DNA from 3 places in the Aestuarierythrobacter aquiaggeris genome. Region 3 is predicted to be linked to each of the others. Evidence: predicted binding sites of a transcription regulator. Region 3 holds the regulator's gene; each other region holds the start of a gene.
What was found. The regulator LexA, encoded in region 3, represses DNA repair genes until DNA is damaged. The targets are predictions, from matches to a motif close to GTTCCNCNCTTGTTCT.
Positions count from the first base shown of each region.

Region 1: recA (recombinase RecA) is a predicted target of LexA. The motif match lies at 1,731-1,746, and genes of this name have one in related genera.
Region 2: WFP06_RS01880 (recA-like protein) is a predicted target of LexA. The motif match lies at 2,250-2,265, and genes of this name have one in related genera.

Region 1 covers NZ_JBANRL010000001.1:1,109,436-1,113,653, forward strand. Annotated here, with positions in the region: gene WFP06_RS05415 (DUF4139 domain-containing protein) at 1-50, shown strand, start outside; gene WFP06_RS05420 (DUF4139 domain-containing protein) at 60-1,676, shown strand; gene recA (recombinase RecA) at 1,834-2,901, shown strand; gene WFP06_RS05430 (class I SAM-dependent methyltransferase) at 3,128-3,949, shown strand; gene alaS (alanine--tRNA ligase) at 4,014-4,218, shown strand, end outside.
Region 2 covers NZ_JBANRL010000001.1:385,836-390,053, reverse strand. Annotated here, with positions in the region: gene WFP06_RS01890 (error-prone DNA polymerase) at 1-1, opposite strand, end outside; gene WFP06_RS01885 (Y-family DNA polymerase) at 19-1,620, opposite strand; gene WFP06_RS01880 (recA-like protein) at 1,526-2,140, opposite strand; gene WFP06_RS01875 (methyl-accepting chemotaxis protein) at 2,486-3,898, shown strand; gene WFP06_RS01870 (methyl-accepting chemotaxis protein) at 4,089-4,218, opposite strand, start outside.
Region 3 covers NZ_JBANRL010000001.1:1,333,589-1,337,806, forward strand. Annotated here, with positions in the region: gene WFP06_RS06485 (ComEC/Rec2 family competence protein) at 1-1,215, shown strand, start outside; gene lexA (transcriptional repressor LexA) at 1,275-1,967, opposite strand; gene moaC (cyclic pyranopterin monophosphate synthase MoaC) at 2,110-2,583, opposite strand; gene trpC (indole-3-glycerol phosphate synthase TrpC) at 2,580-3,365, opposite strand; gene trpD (anthranilate phosphoribosyltransferase) at 3,362-4,218, opposite strand, start outside.

The DNA of each region.
Region 1 (4,218 bases), 220 kb from region 3:
CGGCCAATGGCAAGCGCGTGGTGCGGGTTACTTACGAAACACGTTACTAGGCTTCCGCGATGTTGCTGCGTGCGGCCATTCTTGTCACGGTCTTGCTCACCGGTTACGAAGCCGGCGCGCGCGAGGCCGTGCTCGCTTCGGAACCGGTTGCATTGTCGATAACCGTTTACCGCGATCCTGATCGCGGTGCCGATAGCGCAATGAATGTCAGCTGGCCAAAAGGTTTCGCCATGATCAGCGAGACCCGGACCGTTACCTTGCCAGCGGGCGAATCGGCGGTGAGGTTTGAAGGTGTCGCTGAAGGGATGGTCGCCGTCAGCGCGATCGTAACCGGCCTTCCGCAAGGAACCATCGAGAAAAACCGAAACGCAGATTTGCTGTCGCCCGGCGCGCTGGTCGATGGCACACTGGGTAACCGCATCACGGTGACAAGGACCAACCCCGCAACGGGAGCACCAACCTCAGAAAGCGCAATCGTACGCACCCGCGCGGATGGCGGCCTGGTGCTGGAGACGCAGGCAGGTTTTGAAGCGGTTCGCTGTTCCGGGCTGCCTGAAAAGATGACTTTCCACAACGTCCCGGCGGGACTTTCTGCCGAGCCGGTATTCTCGATCAATACGCGTGATGATGCGGGCGGCACATATCAGGTGGTGCTGACTTATTTGGCCTGGGGATTCGACTGGCAGGCGCACTATGTCGCGACGTTGGCAGAAGGGAGCCGGAGTGATGATGTTCGTTTCAACCTGATGTCGTGGCTGACTATCCTCAACGACAATGGCCAGAGTTTCGAGGATGCGGAACTGCTCGCGGTTGCCGGTGCGCTGAGTATCGAGAGCGACTTTCGAGAGCTTGCCGGAGCCCCGGCCCCGTCACCGCTCCGTCTGGTGTGTTATCCGCTGGGAAGTACGGCTGCGGGTACTCCGGTTCCCTATTACCGCACTGATGCTTATGGCTCGCCTGCTCCGCCGCCACCCCCGCCGCCGCCTGCCGCGGTCAGCATGATGGATGCTCAGGAAATTGTTCTGACTGCATCGAGCAGAAAGAGCGGCTTAGCCGTGGTCGCAGCAGAGGAAGATCTTGGCGATCTCAAGCTATACCGCATTCCGGTGCCGGTATCTGTCGCGGCGAAAGGGCTCAAACAGGTCGCATTTCTCGACGAAGATGATGTGAAGGCCAAATACCTTTATACTGCGGGCTGCGACGTCTGGACCAATGACGGGGAGGGCGCCAACCCGCTTGGCATGCTGCTGGCGACGGTAAATGACAAGGAACACGGTCTGGGTGTCGCCATGCCGATGGGCGGAATTACGATCTTCGAACCCGGTCGCTACGGCGATCTACTGGTTGGTGAGGAGCAGCTGCGGGACTATGCGTCCGGACAAGATGTCGAGATCGGCATCGGGCAAAGCACTCAGGTGTTCTCTTCCTGCAACCGGGTAGGCGGGGCAGATCCTGACAACCAAAGCCGAAAATGGTCCAGAATGGCCGGTACTTTTACAAACGCCAATCCAGGTCCGGTTACGGTACGGTTATATCTGGGATCAAGCGACGGCTGGCAAGTGAAGGGCGTGCGTGGTTATCGGCTGAAGGACGGGCAGCATATTTCCGAATTTACGGTTCCCGCAAACTCGACGCGTGAGATTAAGTGGCTGACACGCTCTACGAGAACGGACTAACAGTTTGTAAATGGCAGAAAACTAGGGTTTCCTATAAAATGTAGGAAATTTCTTGTTCCCCCCTTGTTCTATGAGAACAAACACGATACATACTGTTCCACACAATCACACGGGGGCAAGCAAATGCGCGCTCTGGTCAATGGATGGAGACAGTGTCATGGCAGCAAGTCTGAAGCTCGTAGAAGGTAAGGAAAAAAACGTGGACCGTCAGAAGGCTCTCGACGCAGCACTTGCACAGATCGACCGTGCATTCGGTAAAGGTTCGGCCATGAAACTGGGCAGCCGGGAGGCATTGGAGATTGAATCCATTTCCACCGGTTCGCTGGGCTTGGACATTGCACTTGGAATTGGCGGCCTGCCCAAGGGACGTGTGGTGGAAATTTATGGTCCGGAAAGTTCGGGCAAGACCACTCTGGCGCTGCATACAATTGCCGAGGCGCAAAAAGCGGGCGGAACCGCAGCTTTCGTTGATGCTGAACACGCGCTCGACCCGATCTATGCGAAGGCGCTGGGTGTCGATATTGACGAATTGATCGTTTCGCAGCCCGATACTGGCGAGCAAGCGCTCGAGATCGTCGATACGCTGGTGCGTTCCAATGCCATCGATATTCTTGTTATCGATTCGGTTGCAGCACTTGTGCCACGTGCTGAAATCGAAGGCGAGATGGGTGATAGCCATGTAGGTTTGCAGGCCCGGCTCATGTCACAGTCCTTGCGCAAGCTGACCGGTTCGATCTCCCGTTCCAAAACCATGGTCATTTTCATCAATCAATTGCGGATGAAAATCGGTGTGATGTACGGTAATCCTGAAACTACGACCGGAGGCAATGCGCTCAAATTCTATGCTTCTGTCCGCCTCGATATTCGCCGTATCGGCGCGATCAAGGACCGTGACGAAGTTGTCGGCAATGCCACCCGCGTGAAAGTGGTCAAAAACAAGGTAGCGCCGCCGTTCAAGCAGGTCGAATTCGATATAATGTACGGTGAAGGCGTATCGAAGCGCGGCGAAATACTGGATCTGGGCGTCAAAGCCGGGCTGGTCGAAAAGTCGGGCAGCTGGTTTAGCTATGACAGTATCCGTATCGGCCAGGGCCGTGAAAATTCGAAAACCTATCTCAAGGAAAATCCGGAAGTTTGCGACAAGTTGGAAGCTGCTATTCGCAGCCGCACCGACAAGGTCGCCGAGGAACTGCTCGAAGGGCCAAGCGCGAAGCCCGAAGACTGATCCTTATGCGCATGCGGAGTAGATCCGCAGCGGGAAATGTGAAGCCGGCGCCGCGATCTTTTTTAAGATCCCAAGCGCCGGCTTTTCTTCTTTCCCAGCAGTAAAATAATACTGCCAAAAGCTAACCAAGCAATCGGGCGTTAACTTTACAGTGGCAGAAAATTGAATGCATTGCTGGACAAGACAATAGATGTCCCGCAATTTTCGTGAATACTCGGAGTTTGAAATGACGGATAGCAAGGATTGGCAGGGCCAGGTTGGTGAAACCTGGTCACGCGAATGGCGCCGGACAGACCGAAGTTTCAGTGGATTGACCGATCAACTTTTGCGCAGGGCCACGCAAAGCACTATCCGGCATGCTCTGGATGTTGGCTGCGGGGCAGGTGAACTGACATTGGCTCTGGCGCGCAGCAACCCTGACGCAAAGGTTCGCGGTATCGACATCAGCGAAGATCTTATTGAAATAGCCCGTGGACGGTCGGCAAATGCAAACGTTCATTTCGCTGTTATGGATGCGACCGAATGGAATGGCATAAGCTGGCGGCCGGATTTGATAATGTCGCGCCACGGAGTGATGTTTTTCAAGGATCCGGTTCAATCATTTTACCATTTACGCATGTCTGCTTCGGAGAATGCACGGTTGGTGTTTTCATGCTTTCAGCGTCTTGCGGCCAACCCCTGGGTGACCGAGATTGCGCGCCTGCTACCCGAAGGAGCAATCCAGTCCCCGGAACCCGGATATCGCCCCGGTCCTTTTGCATTTGCAAATCGTGACTTCGTTTCCGAAACGCTCCGCAGTGCGGGCTGGCAAAATGTCGAGTTTGAGCCGGTCGAATTCGCCTATATTGCCGGAGCCGGTGAAGATCCCGTCGATGATGCAGTCAATTACCTTCTGCGTATCGGTCCGGGCGCGGCCGCCGCGCGTGAGTTGGGCGACGCGGCGCGTGAAGTGTTCAAGGAAAAGTTACGCCGCTTCCTCGCTTCACGCGCGCGGGATGGTCTGGTCGCTCTGGGCGCATCGGCCTGGATCGTGACGGCACATAATTAGGTGCATGATGACGGCGGGGGATATTCGCCTTGTCGGGGCCACTCGCAGGTCTTAACTGCCGAATATGCAATCCACGAACGAAATACGCCGCTCATTTCTTGATTACTTCGCTGCCAATGGCCACGCGGAGGAGCCGAGTGCACCGCTAGTTCCCTATAACGATCCGACACTGATGTTCGTAAATGCGGGCATGGTGCCGTTCAAAAATGTGTTCACGGGGCTCGAAAAGCCGCCTGCACCGCGCGCGACCAGCTCGCAGAAATGCGTTC
Region 2 (4,218 bases), 950 kb from region 3:
TCTATGCCAACCGGCCCATCACACAAACAAACCATGCATGAACCATTGCGGCGCGCCGCCCCGGCCATCACCCGCCACCCCGCCGCGATATATCCAGAACCGCCGTCCGGTCTCGTCCTCCACCTTGTAATAGTCGCGCAGCCGCGCGGTGGATCGTTCGCGCCACCATTCCGGCGCAATGCGTTCGGGCCCTTCCACCTTCACCACATCATGCAGCACGCGCCGCCAGCGGAACCGGCGCGGCGGGCCTTCCGGCGTGGCGTAGATCACGGTGACGGGTTCGGGCCGGTCGAACAGGCGGAGCGGGCGTTCGGCTGGCGGGCCTGCGTCGGCAAGCGCCAGCTCTCCCTGCAAGGCGGGCCGCCAACCGACCGAGCGTTCGGGCATATGGCTGGCATAGGGGACGGGGCGCAGCACACGGTTTGCGCCGATCCTTGCGCACAGCCGGTCAATCAGTTCGGGCAGCGCGGTGCCTTCCACCACTTCTTCATCCAGCCCGGCCTGCCGCGCGGCCATATCTTCGTGATGGAAGGCGGTGAGCGCAAAAGCATCAAAGCCGAAGCCTGCCTCCAACTTTCCCAGTTCTTCGGCAAACAGACGCACAATGTGATCCGGCGCGCGCACCGGCGCGGCGGTTTGGGCGTGGAGCGCCTGGATCATCCCATCGACCCTGAACGCTTCGAACCGCGCCGCGCGCAGCCCCTGTTGACGCGCGAAAAGCTGATCACACAAATCGCGCGCAAGGTCGGCCAGTACCGGCTGAAGCACCGCGACATGGCGGATGGGTTCGGCCACGCGCGAGCTTGCGCGATACAGCGTGCGCGGGGCCAATGGCTCAACCGGTTCGGCAATCTGCCCCAGCGCCTGTTGCAAGCGGTGGAGCGGGCTGGCCGGCACATTCGCCTTGCGTCTGGCGAAGCTTCTGGCAAGGCTCCTGCCAGAACTGGGCGAGCGAAACCGGCGGGCCAGCGCCAGCGTGGGAATATCCGCCAGCGCGCCGATGGTTTTCAGACCCACGCGGCGCAGCAAAAGCGCGGTATCGGCATCGATCCTCAGGGCCTGCACCGGCAAAGGGGCAAGCGCGGTACGAAGCCCCTGTTCGTCCACATTGGTCCCGTCTTTGGCAAAGCGTGCCAGCGCCCAGGCGCCGCCAACAGTTGGTGCAATGGCGGTGCGGCTGGCAAAACCCAGCGCAGCATAGCGGGCGTGCATATCGGCCAGCATCGCTGCCTCCCCGCCGAAACAATGCGCCGCTCCGGTGGTGTCGAGCAGCAGGCCGTCTGTTCCATCGATGGCGGTCCACGGGCTCCAGCGATGCGCCCAGTGTGTCAAACGCTCCAGCAGAACAGCATCGCCATCATGGTCTGACTGGTGAACTTCCAGCAGCGGATAGATCGCGCGGGCATCGGTCAGCCGCTGCCGCGGTTTGGCACCGGCTTCGCGCGCGGCGGCATTTACCGCATCTATAACCGTGCCATGCGCGCCTTCCGAAACGAGCGCGAGCGGGGTGCTGTCAGCGGGGTGATCAGCCGAACCGGCGTTGATCTTCCTCCACCGGTCCAGTGCCAGCCGGGGAAACCATGTCGAGACGATTCTCCGCCCGGAGGGCTGCCTGGTCATAGCTCGCCTCCCAAATATGCGGCGGCATATCGCGCGCGCGGAACAGGTCGAGCGACCAGACGGGCATACCCGGCGCATTCTCGTCGTGCGGATGGGGCAGCGAGGGGCGGCTTGCCGCCCGCCAGCGCCGCCGCGCACCGCTGAGATCGGGATTGCCGCTCACCCGCAGCAGAAAAGCAGGCACGCCATATCGCTCCGCCGCGACCGCCAGCCGCCGCGTGGCGGTGAAATCGAGCGCGCGCGGGTCGCCGTGTATCTCGCCGATTACCGCACCGAGCGAGGGGCATTTCAGCCCTTCCGCCATGGCCCACAATGCCTCGCGCCCGTCCTGCGCCGCGACATGGACAATATCGCGGCCCGCAGCAGCCGGCAGTCCATGCAGGAACATCCGCCCCATCTCGCGGATCGACTTCCTGTCCTGCACCCACAACAGCGGAGCAGAATCGCAGGCCGTATTGCGCACATTCAATTGTGACAGCGCCAAACCAATTCCCGCCGCATCGCCAGGCGCGGTAAACACCTCCTGAAGTGTCGGCCCGGAAGGCACGAATCCACTTGCCGGAACGCGCGGCGGGGATAAAAGGACAGAAGGAAATCGGCACAGAATATCGACCATAAGAGAATCACCTGTTCTTCTTATGTTCTATTTTTTTCCTTCCCGCAACGCATTCCCGCTTTGCCCGGTGCACCCTCGCCTCTGCCTGGTGTGCGCCGGGGCCGGAGCCGGAGCCGGGGCCGGGCTGCGCGCATTCTTGGGCAAACACGTGCAAGCGGGCGGATTTCAGAACTTGTTAACTACAAACCTATACCCCGCAATTGATGAAAATTGTTGCCGTTTGCGCGGCGTAGAGGGGTAAACGACGCGATGAACGCACAGGTGGATCAATCAGCTTTCGTGGCGGGATCGCGGCCGGGAATCGAAGAAAACACCGCTGCCTCTTGTGGACATCTCGCCGTGGGATGCACCGATGCCAGCGGACATATTCTGACCGTAACCAGCAAAATGTCATCGCAACTGACGATTCTCGAACGGTTGGAACAGGTCGTTCTCAACCTCGAACAGGATCAGCAGAAAATTGCCGATGCGACGGGCGAAGCCAAGCAGTTTTCTGCCCGCGCGCGCGAGCAACTGGTTTCAGGCGCGCAACAGGTCGATACAGCGATCGGACGCTTCCGCTCGGTTACCGATCTCGTCACCCAGCTGGGCAATCACGTAACCAACTTCGCCGTGGTGATGGAACAGGTGCGGACGGTGTCATCTTCAATCGACAACATCGCCAAGACCACCAACATGCTTGCACTGAACGCCGCAATCGAAGCGCACCGTGCGGGTGATGCGGGGCGCACCTTTGCGGTTGTCGCCGACGAGGTTAAAACGCTGGCGCATGATACCCAAACCGCGACCAAGGAAATCAACCGCGCCATCGAAAGCCTGTTCAGCGAAGCCGAAAGCATCGTCGAGCAGGTGAGCGACGGCGTAAAACAAAGCAAAACCGCAGAAAGCGATTTCCAGCAAATCACCCAGACACTCGAATTTGCAATCTCCTCGTTCGACAAGCTGGATGCACAAAGCGAGGAAATTTCCCTCAGTTCATCGCAGAACCATCAGACCGGCAAGAAACTGCGCCATGACCTGTCGGATTTTGCGGGTGATGTGCGCGGGAACGAGGCTTTGCTCAGCGATACACGCAACAAAATCAACGCCATGGAAAAAATGTCCAACGATATGTTCAGCGCTTTGATTTCAAGCGGGGCATCGCCGGAAGACACCAGTTTCGTAAACCTGGCGTTGAAGGAGCGCGATCACATCACGCAGCTCACCGAAGCCGCAATCCAGCGCGGCGACCTGTCCCTGGATATGCTGTTTGACCATGATTACCGGCTGATCGAAGGGTCCAATCCCCGGCGATACAGAACGAAACTGTCGAATTGGGCAGATGCGAACTGGCGCCCCGAATATGACCGCGTCAAAGCGCTGGACCCGCGCCATCACGGTGCAATCTGCACCGATATCAACGGATTTTTACCCACCCACTGGACGGAAATGTCGCGTCAGCCGACCGGCGATGTTGTGCATGATACGAAATATTGCCGCAATGGCCGCATCATCCTGGGCGAAACGGACAAAGTCGCCAAAGCCAGCACCAGTGAATTCCACACCGTTGTCTATCGGCACGAGGGTGATGGAACGAATTATGTCGTGATACGCAACATCTTTGTGCCGCTGTATTTCGGCGGCCGGCGTTGGGGCGATCTCGAGATTGCCTACGCTCTGTAATCGTAACGGCTTTGGCCGGATCCGCTTCCGGCGGCAATGATTGACCGGGGTGCAGCGCGCGCCCGACCTGCGCGCCGAGGCTTGTATCGCGCCGGGCGCAAAGTTCTATTCACGAACGCTTTATCTGGCCTACCTGCATGGCCGCGGCCTGCCATGCGGCGGTGGATGAAAGCCTCTACTTGCCGGGAATCTACCGGATATCGGCTGCGGCCGTTTTTGCATCCAGAAAGAAGTCCCAGCCGTTAACATAGCCGAGGAAATCATCCACCTGACTGCTGAGCGTGGCGGCCTGTTGTTCCAGATCGGTTGCCGAACCAAGG
Region 3 (4,218 bases):
CGGTTGCCGCTTGCTGCGGCGGCCTTCGCGGCATTGGCCGGCATCGGGTACACGCTTCTGACTGGATCGGAGGTACCGACAATCAGAAGCTGCGTCGGAGCTGTCCTGATCCTCATCGCATTGGCGATGGGGCGTGAACCGCTTTCACTGCGAATGGTATCGGTTGCCGCACTGTTTGTGCTGCTTCTGTGGCCGGAAACGCTGGTGGGGCCGAGCTTTCAAATGAGCTTTTCAGCAGTCATCGCGATCATCGCACTTCACAATTCGGAACCTGTCAGGCAATTCCTTGCCCCTCGTGAGGAGCGTTGGATCTCGCGAACCGGGCGGCGGGCGTTTATGTTGCTTGTCACCGGGTTGGTGATCGAAATAGCGTTGATGCCAATCGTCATGTTCCATTTTCATCGGGCCGGGCTTTACGGCGCACTTGCCAACGTAATCGCTATTCCGCTGACAACCTTTGTCTCTATGCCGCTTATCGCGATTGCCCTCACTTTAGACATTGCAGGGATTGGCGCCCCGTTTTGGTGGCTAGCGGGTAAATCGCTCGATCTGATGCTGGCTATTGCCCACTTCACTTCCGCACAACCCGGCGCGGTTAAACTGGCGCCGCATATGGGCACGGGCCTATTTGCGCTGTTTTTGGCGGGATCGCTATGGCTTGCCCTGTGGAGGGGGAAGGGACGACTGTACGGGCTTTTCCCCGTTTTGGCGGGTGCAATCGGGGTATTCAACTTGTCGGCCCCGGATGTGCTGGTGTCGAGTGATGGGCGCCATGTCGGGATCGCAGGGGAAGGGGATATACTGCTGATGCTGCGCGATAGTCGAAGCAGTTATGCCAGCGATAACCTTCAGGAAATGGCAGGTCTTTCGGGCCAGATTATCGCTCTCGATCGCTGGCCTGGGGCGCGGTGCAGCAGAGATTTTTGCACGATCACCATCGTGAGAGAGGGTAAAGCGTGGTCAATTCTGATGGCCAGAAGCAAGGACCTAGTTGAAGAGAGCGCATTGGCCGCTGCTTGCGAGGCATCCGATATCGTGGTTGCAGACCGCTTTCTTCCCCGCAGTTGCCAGCCCAAATGGCTCAAGGCCGATCGCAGGACCCTGGCACAATCGGGCGGATTAGCCCTCTTTCTGGGAAAACAACGCATCGACCGGGTCAGCGACACGCAGGGCCGACACGGTTGGTGGCAACCCTGGGAACCGGGCAAACGCTAATCAAGCCAAAGACTGCCGGCCAGCAGGCCTGACGCGGCCACCGACACAAAACGGTACCTTTAGTGATAGCGGCGGAGCAATCCCGCCAGCTTGCCCTGAACTTCCACTTGCCCGGGTTCGTAAATTTGCGGCGAGTAGGAGGAGTTGGCCGGGTCAAGACAGATTTTGCCACCTTCCTTACGCAGATATTTCAACGTGGCTTCGGTGTTATCGACCAGAGCGACAACGATTTCGCCGTCGCGCGCTGTATCGGTGCGTTTCACCAGCGCGAAATCACCATCGAAAATACCCGCTTCGATCATTGAATCGCCTGAAACTTCCAACGCATAATGCTCACCAGGGCCGAGCAGAGCAGCAGGAACAGGAAGGCTCGTATGATCTTCAAACGCTTCGATCGGGGCCCCCGCCGCAATCCGGCCATGGAGTGGTATCTCGATCACATCATTTGCAGGCTGCGGCCGATTGGCCAACGGCGGCACAATCTTGCGTCCGATCACATCATTTGCTGCAACCGATCCCGCTTGCCCCGCACTCGCATCCTCTGGCTGTTTCAAAACTTCCAGAGCGCGCGCACGGTTGGGTAGCCGCCGGATAAAGCCCCGTTCCTCGAGCGCCGAAATCAGACGGTGCACACCTGATTTTGACTTGAGATCCAGCGCATCCTTCATCTCCTCGAAAGATGGCGAAATGCCCGTTTCTTCAAGCCGTAACTGAATAAAACGGATTAATTCGTGCTGTTTGGCAGTCAGCATAATCGGGTCGCTCCCTGGTTGCCCGCATCAATATCCGCACCCTGACGCAAACAGGTCAGCTAGTGAACGAATGAGGAACAAGTAAGCAACATTTTGAAAAGTGTCAAGCGGACGGGGCACAATGCTGATTATTCTGAGCGAACTAGCCGCTTCTGTGCCAGTCGCCCGATTTGCCGCCGGTTTTATCGCACAGCCGAAGGTTGCCGATCGTCATGGATTTATCGACCGCTTTCACCATGTCGTAAATTGTGAGTAATGCGATCGATGTTGCTGTCAAAGCTTCCATTTCGACGCCTGTTTTGCCGGTCAGCTTCACGGTGGCCGCGACGATAATCCCGCGCTCGTCCGAACGGAAATCGATCACGACAGAATCCAGCGCGAGCGGATGGCACAGGGGTATGAGGCGAGCAGTATCTTTTGCAGCCATGATACCGGCGATACGGGCGGCTGCCAGCACGTCGCCCTTCGGCGCGTCGCCATCGGTAATTGCAGATAGTGCCTTATCGGACATATCGATCCTGCCTTCGGCAACAGCGCTCCGCAATGTCTCGGCCTTGCCGCCGACATCGACCATGCGCGCATTGCCGGAGGCATCGAGGTGGGTGAGCCTGCTCATGATGCCAGCAAAGCGCGGGTTGCGGTTTCGAGATCCTGATGCCGCATCAAACTTTCCCCAACAAGAAAACAGCGGACCCCGGATCCTGACAACCGAAGGAGATCCGCATTGTTCGATATCCCGCTCTCACCGACCAGAATGGTGCCTTCAGGTGCCAGCGATGCAAGTTTTTCCGTAATCGTCAAATCAGTTTCGAATGTCTTCAAATTACGGTTGTTCACGCCGATCAAACGCGTTTCGAGCTTTGCAGCACGTTCCATTTCAGCCGCGTCGTGGACTTCGACAAGAACATCCATTCCAGCTTCTGTTGCAGCGCACTCAATCTCGCGCATTTGGTCATCGTCCAGCGCAGCGACGATAATCAGGATGGCATCCGCACCAATTGCCCTGGATTCGACAACTTGCCATGGGTCCACCATGAAATCTTTCCGCAGAACCGGAAGACTGCAAGCCTTGCGGGCTTCGATCAGATAATCTTCATGCCCTTGAAAGTATTGCGAATCCGTTAGAACCGACAGGCAGGCTGCACCGCCACGCTCATAGCTTGCGGCGTGACCAGCGGGGTCGAAATCCTCCCGGATAAGGCCTTTGGAGGGTGACGCTTGCTTGATCTCGGCGATCAAACCGAAGCCGCTGCGGGATGCGGCGGCAAGCGCAGCGGTGAAGCCGCGCGGTTGCCCCTGCTCACCAGCTTGCTGTTCCAGACCGGCACGCGAAAGCAGCCGTTTCCTGATCGCTACTTCGGAGCGTTTGGTTGCGCAGATTTCTTCGAGTTTGTTCATTTGACCGACTTGATCCAGCAATCGAGAAGAGTGTTGGCGAGCCCCTTGTCCAGCGCTTCGGCAGCCTCTTCGACACCATCGGGCCAGCTTTGCACTTCGCCTGCCACCATCAATGCAGCGGCGGCGTTAAACAGAACGGCATCACGGTACGGACCCGGTGCACCCATGAGCAAAGCGCGCAGTGCGGCCGCATTATGGGCGGCATCGCCGCCACGGATCGCTTCGACCGGTGCGCGTTGCAGCCCGGCCTCAGCTGCATCCATGCGCTTCATTTCGAAATCGTTGCCACTGACGTCTGCCATTTCGTTTCCGCCGGCGAGACTAAGTTCGTCCAGACCTTCATCACCCGATACGATCAGGGTGTGTCCCGTGCCGAGCTGTGCCATTGCGCCGGCATATATGGGCACATAAGCTGGCCTCGCTATGCCGATCAGCTGGTTGCTGACACGAGCCGGGTTCGAAAGTGGACCCATCAGATTGAAAATTGTCCGTTTGCCGATTTTTTGCCTGATCGGCTGGATCCTGCCCATTGCCGGATGGTGGTTTTTTGCAAACAGAAAACAAATGCCGAGATCACCCAACGTATCCTCCGCAGTTCGTCCTGCCGCATCCATATCCAGCCCGAGCGCCTCCAGCGTATCCGCCGCACCCGCCTTCGATGATGCTGCACGATTGCCGTGTTTTGCCACGGGCACGCCGCAAGCCGCAACCACCAGACTTACCGCTGTCGAAACGTTTAGCGTGTGGTGCCCATCACCGCCCGTACCGCAAACATCAATGGCGTTGGCAGGCGCCTTGATTGGTATAAGCCGGGCGCGCAATGCCCGGGCGGCACCGGCAATTTCATCGGCAG